One region of the Tistrella sp. genome, then DNA from elsewhere that is predicted to be linked to it. Evidence: riboswitches for the same ligand, from Rfam matches in the RefSeq annotation. Region 1 holds a riboswitch; the other holds the start of a gene.
The links. A riboswitch is a leader RNA that binds a small molecule or an ion and turns the genes downstream of it on or off. The one in region 1 is predicted to bind S-adenosylmethionine.
Positions count from the first base shown of each region.

Region 2: linked by a shared signal. The riboswitch ahead of CMO28_RS00210 (homoserine O-succinyltransferase) and the one ahead of metZ (O-succinylhomoserine sulfhydrylase) in region 1 are both predicted to bind S-adenosylmethionine.

Region 1 is NZ_NYWI01000030.1:78,842-83,049, reverse strand. Features, by position in the region: gene folE (GTP cyclohydrolase I FolE) at 1-357, opposite strand, end outside; gene apaG (Co2+/Mg2+ efflux protein ApaG) at 713-1,120, opposite strand; gene metZ (O-succinylhomoserine sulfhydrylase) at 1,282-2,562, opposite strand; SAM riboswitch at 2,619-2,698, opposite strand; gene CMO28_RS09280 (ATP-binding cassette domain-containing protein) at 2,768-3,418, opposite strand; gene CMO28_RS09275 (hypothetical protein) at 3,415-4,208, opposite strand, start outside.
Region 2 is NZ_NYWI01000003.1:2,796-7,003, reverse strand. Features, by position in the region: gene CMO28_RS00215 (TetR/AcrR family transcriptional regulator) at 56-640, shown strand; gene CMO28_RS00210 (homoserine O-succinyltransferase) at 647-1,588, opposite strand; SAM-I-IV-variant riboswitch at 1,630-1,751, opposite strand; gene putA (bifunctional proline dehydrogenase/L-glutamate gamma-semialdehyde dehydrogenase PutA) at 1,829-4,208, opposite strand, start outside.

The DNA.
Region 1 (4,208 bases):
CACGCGGCTGCGCGGCAGATAGGCCACATGGGCGACGCCGATGATCGGCACCATGTGATGCTCGCAATAGCTCTCGATCCGGATGCCACGCAGGGCGACGACCTCGTCATAGCCGTCGGTCTCTTCGAAGGTCCGCTGCAGGATCTCGACCGGATCCTGAACATAGCCCGCGAAGAATTCCTCGTAAGACCGCACCACGCGGTCGGGCGTGGACAGCAGGCCCTCGCGGTCCGGGTCGTCGCCCGCCCAACGGATCAGGGTCCGCACGGCGGCTTCCGCCTCGGCGCGGCTGGGGCGGCCTTCGGGGGCAGCGGCCTTCGGCGCCTCGGATGCGCCGACCTCTGCCGGGCCTCCCATTTTCACGGCCACGACGTTTTCACGTGTCATCTGACGTGCAACTCCCAGGGTGCGGCCGGCAGGTGCGCAGCGGGCCCACGCGAACGGCGGGGGACGGCGCATCGGGCTTCCGGCCGTGTGCGGATTCCGTTTCGTTTACGCAAGCCCGCAACCGATGGATCACCGGGGTGGAGAGCGTATCGCGACGGAGCCGCGATGGTGTGGGCCGGCGAGCCGCGATACGGCGGATCATCCTGCCCACGATCCGAAGCACATATCAACCATTGATTGCTGATGATGTGTTCGACGTAACTCTGACTATAGGTCGCAGCGCAGGCACCTGCAAGCGCGGGCCACGGCAGAACCGGGATCAGAATCAGTTGATCGTGTGCGCCGCATGGGGGCTGTCGAGCGAAAAGGTCGGGATCTGGACCTCGAAGGTCTCGCCGCCGGCGCTCTCCATCTGGTAGCTGCCGCCCATGATGCCCGAAGGCGTGGTGAGCGGCGCCCCGCTGGTGTATTCGAAGCTCTCGCCCGGCGCCAGCACCGGCTGTTCGCCGACCACACCCGCACCGCGAACCTCCTGCAGCCGGCCCAGGCCGTCGATGATCCGCCAATGGCGGGCACGCAGCTGCACCGTCTCGTCGCCGTGGTTCTCGATCCGGATGCGATAGGCGAAGACGAACTGCCCGTCCTCGGGCGAGGACTGGTCGTCGACGTAGAACGGGCGCACCGCCACCATGATCGAGCGGGTGGTCGCGCTGTATTCGTGGTCCGCCGCCATGGGTCCTACCTGCTGCAACGTGGATCGACGGGCCCGGAAGGGGCCCGGACAGGGAATATCGCGACCCATGCAACCGATTTCCAGGGCGGAGCGCAAGCGGTGATGCCCCCAGGATGTCGGGACGGGGTGTCCCGACACCCGTTTCAGGGGCAGCAATGGCCTCAGGCGGCGTCGAGTGCCGCCGCCAGATCGGCCGCCAGATCCTCGACATCCTCAAGCCCGATCGACACCCGGACCAGGCCGTCGCCGATGCCCACCGCCGCCCGCACCTCGGCCGGCAGCCGCTGATGGGTGGTGGTGGCGGGATGGGTCGCCAGCGTCTTTGCGTCGCCCAGATTGTTCGAGATGTCGGCAATCTCCAGCCGGTTCAGGAAGCGGAAGGCCGCTTCCTTGCCGCCCTTGAAATCGAAGGCCAGCAACGTGCCGCCGCCCGCCATCTGCCGCCGGGCCAGATCATGGCCGGGATGGGAGGCGAGCCCCGGATAGACCAGCCGGTTGAGGGCGGGATGGCCCTCGAAACGGCGGGCGAGGGTGGTGGCGCTGCGGGTCTGTTCCCGCACCCTGAGCGGCAGCGTCTCCAGCCCCTTCAGCAGCACCCAGGCGTTGAAGGCGCTGAGGGTCGGGCCGGTATGGCGCAGGAAGTCGCGCAGCGCCCCGTCGCAGAACGCCTCGCTGGCCAGGATCGCCCCGCCCAGCACCCGGCCCTGGCCGTCGATATGCTTGGTGGCGGAATAGACCACCACATCGGCGCCCAGCGCCATCGGCTTCTGCAGGATCGGGGTCGCGAAGACGTTGTCGACCACCAGCGTCGCGCCATGGGCATGGGCGATCTCGGCCACCGCCGCCAGGTCGATCAGCTCCAGCTGCGGATTGGACGGCGTCTCCAGGAAGAACAGCTTGGTCTCGGGGCGCACCGCCGCCGCCCAGGCGTCGAGATCGGCACCGCGCACGAAGCTGGTGGTGATGCCGAAGCGCGGCAGCAGTTCGGCCAGGATGTACTGGCAGGATCCGAACAGCGCCTCGGCCGCCACGACATGGTCGCCGGCGCGAAGCTGGCAGATCAGCACATTCCACACCGCCGACATGCCCGACGCGGTCGCCCGGCAGGCCTCGGCACCTTCCAGCGCCGCCAGGCGGGCCTCGAAGGTCCGCACCGTCGGGTTGCCGTAGCGGCTGTAGACGAAGCCCGGCTCTTCGCCGCGGAACCGCGCCTCAGCGCGGGCGGCGTCGTCATAGACATAGCCCGAATTCAGGAACAGCGCCTCGGCGGTCTCGCCATGGGGGCTGCGGTCCAGCCCGGCGCGTACCGCCAGTGTCGCAAGCCCGCGTGTCGCAAGCCCGCGCTCTGCCGCGGCTTCCGTTCCGGCCGCTGCAGCCGTGGCCTTCCACAATCCGTCGCCACAGTCGGCGTCGACATCCGTCCGGTCTTCGGTATCCCGCATGGTCTTCGGCCCACAAAAAAACCCGGCCTCTGGCCGGGTCTGCGCGTGAAGGGTTCGGTGCGCGGCCCCCGACCTTTTAGCGGCGTGATTAACGTGGTCCGCAAGCCGGCCGGCCCAAATCCCCACGATCGCCGCCAGGTCCTGCCCCGGCGACGCGACAGGCACGATACGCCCGCCCGCCACGGGGGGTCAAGTACCGATCATGTCAGGAGAATTCCCCATCCGGCGGATGGAGATGCAGGATCGGCCCGCCCGCCTCGGCGGCCTCGTCGGGATCATGGGTCACGATCAGCGCCGGCACACCACGCCTCCGCAGGCGGTCGAAGACCAGCGCCCTCAGGCGTGCGGCCAGCGGCCGGTCCAGCCGGGCGAAGGGTTCGTCCATCAGCACCGCCCGGGGATCCGCAGCCAGCATGCGCATCAGCGCCACCCGCGCCCGCTGCCCGCCCGACAGGGTCGCCGGATGTCGCCCGCCCAGCCCGTCCAGCCCGGCCTCGGCCAGCGCCGCGGCGATCCGGTCCCGCCGCGCCGCCCGATCCAGCCCGGCCGGCAGGCCGAAACCGATATTGGCGGCCACCGTCAGATGCGGAAACAGCAGGTCGTCCTGCATCATCAGCCCCACCCGGCGCCGCTCGGGCGGCAGGTCGTCGATCGGCCTTCCGTCCAGAAGGATGCGGCCGCTCATGGCCACGACCGGGTCGGCGATGCCGGCGATCACCGCCAGCAGGGTCGATTTGCCGATGCCCGACGGCCCCAGCACCGCCCCGATCACCCCGGGCGACACGCCGAGGTTCAGCGGCCCCACCAGCCGGCGGCCGCCGATCGCCACCGCCACCTCCTCAAGCTCCAGGCTCATCGGCGCCTCCGGCCACCGGCCGGCTCGGGGATCAGGCTCGCCAGCAGAAAGCCCGCCGCCGGCAGCAGGGCCAGCAGCAGGGCTGCCGCCGCCGCCGCCCGACGGTCCAGCCCGGCCGCAGCCGCAACCGCTTCGGTCGCTAGCAGCGGGATCCGGCCGCCACCGATCATCACCGCCGGCAGATACTGCGCCACCCCGGCCGAAAAGCCGATCGCCGCCGCCACCGCCAGCGGCCGTGCGGTCAGCGGCAGCATCACCGCCGCCCAGGCGCCGAAGCCGCTGCGGCCCAGGCTGCGGGCCAGCCGGCGCGGCCGCGGATCGGTCCGGCGATAGCTTTCGCGCAGCGCCAGAAAGACATAGGGAAACACCGTCGCCAGATGGCACCAGACCAGGGCAAGCCCGGTACCATCCAGGCCAAGCCGCAGCACGGGGCCCTGCAACCCGGCCAGAAACGCCGCCGGCGGCAGCAGCAGCGGCAGATAGATCAGCGCGTCGCCAGCATCACCTGCGGGGCGGCTGTCCCGGCCTTCCAGCAGCAGCAGGGCCAGCGGCACCGCGATGATCACCGGCAGCAGGGCATAGAGCGCGCTTGCCCCCGCCGCAGGGGCCAGACCGGCTGCCATGCCCGTCAGCCGTGCCGTCGACCAGCCGGCGGGCAGCGGGTCGGGGAAGCGCCAGACCGCAGCCCCGGCCCAGAAGACCAGCGTCACCACGGCCAGCACCGCCATCACCAGCACCAGCAGCCCCAGCCCGGCGGCAAGGCGGGAGGCAAAGGGCGCCAGCGGCCGAC
Region 2 (4,208 bases), on a different contig from region 1:
AGCAGATCGATGCATGCGCGTCCGATCGACGTGCGGAAGAGAGGGGGCCAAAGCGGTGAAGGTGACCAGGGAACAGGCGGCCGCCAACCGGGCCGCCATCGTGAAGGCGGCCGCCCGGCTGTTTCGCGAGCGCGGCTTCGATGGTGTCGGCGTGGCCGAGATCATGAAGGCCGCCGGGCTCACCCATGGCGGCTTCTACGGCCATTTCGCGTCCAAGGACGCACTTGCCGCCGAAGCCTGCGGCAAGGCCTTCGGCGACACGATCGAGCGGCTGGAGGCGGGGCGCGACCAGGCGGGCCGCGATCTCGGCCGCTTTGTCGAGACCTATCTGTCCGACACCCATCGCAGCCGTCGCGACATCGGCTGCCCGATCGCGGCATTGGCGACCGACGTGCCGCGGCAGGAGCCCGGCGTGCAGACGAGCTATGCCGAGGGGGTCGACCGTTTCATCGACACCCTGGCGGCGCGCTTCCCGGCACTGGCCGGGGCCGGGGGCGACCGCAACCGGGCAATCCTGGTGATGTCGGCCCTGGTCGGCGGCCTGGCACTTGCCCGTGCCACCGAGGCCAGTGACCGCGCGCTGTCGGACGAGATCCTGGCCGCAGTGCGCGACGAGATCACGAAGCTTCCCCGGACCTGACCGTCGTCACCGGCCGGAGGGCACGTGATCCTCGATCCCGATCCGCCCCAGATCGAAGGGGGTGGTCTGGTAAATCTCGTTGATCCAGTTGCCGATCAGCAGATGGGCATGGCCACGCCAGAGGTTGTGAGGCAGGCGACCGGGATCGTCGCCGGGGAAATAGCCGACCGGCAGGGTCACAGGCACCTCGGCCGCGACGTCCCGGTGATATTCTTCCGCCAGCGAGACCGTGTCGTATTCCAGATGATTGAACATGTGGAGTGCCCGGTGGGCCGGGTCGTCGAGCAGACAGAGACCGGTCTGATCGCTTTCGGCCAGCACGGTCATGCCGCTCGAAGCGGGCACATCCTCGGCCCGCACCTCGGTCCAGCGCGAGACCGGCGTGGTGAAGATGTCCGGAAAGCCGCGCAGCCAGGGCGAGGCCGGCGCCAGCACCCGGTGGGCATAAAGCCCGAAGGCCTTGGCGGGCAGGTCGTATTTGGCCATGCCGTGGAAGTGATGCACCGCCGCCTGCGCGCCCCAGCAGATCGTCAGGTTGCGATGAACATTGGTCTGGGTCCAGTCGAGGATCCGGCGCAGCTCGTCCCAGTAGGTGACCTCTTCGAAGCGCAGCCGTTCGACCGGTGCACCGGTGATCACGAACCCGTCGAAGCGTTCGGTCGCAACCTCGGCCCAGGGCCGGTAGAAGGCCGACATATGGTCGGTGGCGGTGTGGCGCGAGACATGGTCGGTGATCTTGACCAGGGTCAACTCCACCTGCAGCGGCGTGGAGCCGAGCAGCCGGGCGAACTGGGTCTCGGTCCGGATCTTGTTGGGCATGAGGTTGAGCAGGCCGATGCGCAGCGGGCGGATGTCCTGGCGGACCGCGTCGGTCTCACCCATCACCATCACCCCTTCCGCTTCCAATGTGCGGCGGGCGGGCAAATCGTCAGGAATCTTGATCGGCATCGGCGCGTCCCCACTCGGCATGTCAGGGGCGGACGCGGTGGCGTGATCCGTTTGATTGCCGGCTCGGCCACATCTTCCCGATCGCAGGGATCACGAGGGAGTGCCACCTTGCCCGGATGCGGCAGGTTGGCGTTGGGCGTCGCCCCAACTCTTGATGTGGCGCGGATCATAAGGCCATCGCACCCGCTCTGCAATGGCCGCCATGCGCAGCCTTGCAGAGCGGGTGACGGGCCGGAACGCTCAGTCGCCGCCGTCGGCGATGGTGGTCATCAGCCGGGTGTCGCCGCCGGCGGCGGCGGTATTGACCGACAGCACGCGCTCGACCGCAAACCGATGCAGATAGCGCGGACCGCCGGCCTTGGGGCCGGTGCCCGACAGCCCCTCGCCGCCGAAGGGCTGGGTGCCGACCACAGCACCGATCATGCTGCGATTGACATAGAGATTGCCCACCCGGGCCAGCTCCGCCACCCGGCGCACCGTCCGGTCGATGCGGCTGTGCACGCCCATGGTCAGCCCATAGCCATAGGCATTGATCCGCTGTACCACCGCCTCCAGATCCCGCGCCTCATAGCGCCAGATATGGAGCACCGGCCCGAAGACCTCGCGGGTCAGGCGGTCGGGGCTGTCGATCCGCCAGGCGGTCGGGGCGAGGAAGGTGCCGGCTTCGGCCCTGGCCGGCAGCGGTGCCTCGGCGATTTTCGTCTGGCCGGCCGCCTTCAGCGCCGCCAGATGGGCCTTCAGCCCGTCCAGCGCCTCGGCATCGATCACCGGCCCGACATCCGTCGCGAGCCGCATCGGGTCGCCCACCTCCATCACCGCCATGGCGCCGGCGAGCATGGTCTCGATCCGGTCGGCGACATCCTTCTGCACACACAGCAGGCGCAGCGCCGAACAGCGCTGGCCGGCAGAGCCGAAGGCCGAGGTCAGCACATCCGCCACCACCTGTTCGGGCAGCGCAGAACTGTCGACGATCATGGCGTTGAGCCCGCCGGTCTCGGCGATCAGCGGCACGATCGGCCCGTCACGCCCCGCAAGGCCGCGGTTGATCAGCTTCGCGGTCTCGGTCGAGCCGGTGAAAGCGATGCCGGCGACCCGCTCGTCGGCGACCAGCTTCGCACCGACCCGGGCACCGTCGCCGGGCAGCAGCGCGATGGCGCCGGCCGGCACGCCGGCCGCCAGCATGTGGCGCACCGCCCAGGCGGCGATCAGCGGGGTCTGCTCGGCCGGCTTGGCCAGCACCGCATTGCCGGCGGCAAGGGCTGCGGACACCTGGCCTGTGAAGATCGCGAGCGGAAAGTTCCAGGGTGAGATACAGGCGAAGACACCGCGGCCCGAGTGCCGGATCTCGTTGCTCTCGCCCACCGGCCCGGGCAGGGTGACGGGGCCGGCGAAATCGGCGCGGGCCCGGGCGGCGTAGTAGCGCAGGAAATCGATCGCCTCGCGGATCTCGGCCACGGCATCCGGCCAGGTCTTGCCGGCCTCGCGGATCAGGATCGCGAAGGCGCGGTGGCGGTCGGCCCAGTAGCGATCGGCGATCGCCTCCAGCACGGTGGCGCGGGCGGGCCCGCCCAGCGCATCCCAGCGGCCCCAGGCAGCGCGGGCGGCCGTGATCGCCGCCTCGACCGCGGCATCGTCGGCCTCGGCCACGCGCCCCACCACCACCGCGCGGTCGGCGGGGCTGCGGATCTCCGCAAAGGCGCCGCCGCGATCCCGGCCCTCGACGATCGCCGAGGCCTCGGCGGGCATGGCGGCGGCAGCGGCGACGGCGGCGTCCAGCTCCATCACCACCAGCGGATCGGCCAGATCCAGCCCCTGGCTGTTCGGCCGTTCGGGGGCATAGATCGCACCCGGCAGCGGGATCGACGGGTTGGGCCGCGAGGCCCGGCCGGCAAGCTTCGCCACCGGGTCGGCGACCAGATCGCCGATGGCGACGCTCTCATCGGCCAGGCGATGCACGAACGAGGTATTGGCCCCGTTCTCGAGCAGGCGCCGGACCAGATAGGGCAGAAGATCCTCATGTGCGCCGACCGGCGCATAGATCCGGCAGCTGACGCCGCCCTTCGACGGCGCATCGCCCAGCGCCGCCTCGTAAAGCGGCTCGCCCATACCGTGCAGGCGCTGATATTCGAAGCGGCGGTCATTGCCGGCCATCACGTCGATCGCCGCCACGGTATGGGCGTTATGCGTGGCGAACATCGGATAGAGCCGGTCGCGCGCCGCCAGCATGCGGCGGGCGCAGGCGAGATAGGAGACGTCGGTCGCCTCCTTGCGGGTGAAGACCGGGAAGGAACTGAGACCGCGTTCCTGCGCCCGCTTGATCTCGGTGTCCCAATAGGCGCCCTTGACCAGACGGGTGGGGATGATGCGGCCGGTGCGCCCGGCCAGCTCCACCACATGATCGATCACCGCATGGGCGCGCTTCTGATAGGCCTGGACCGCCAGCCCCAGACCGTTCCAGCCGGCAAGCGCCGGGTCGGCCGCGGCACCTTCCAGCAGGTCGAGCGAGATGTCGAGCCGGTCGGCCTCTTCGGCATCGATGGTGAGCCCGATGCCCACCGCCTTCGCCTCGCGCGCCAGTTCGGCCAGCCGGCCGCCCAGTGCCTTCAGCATGCGGCCGTCC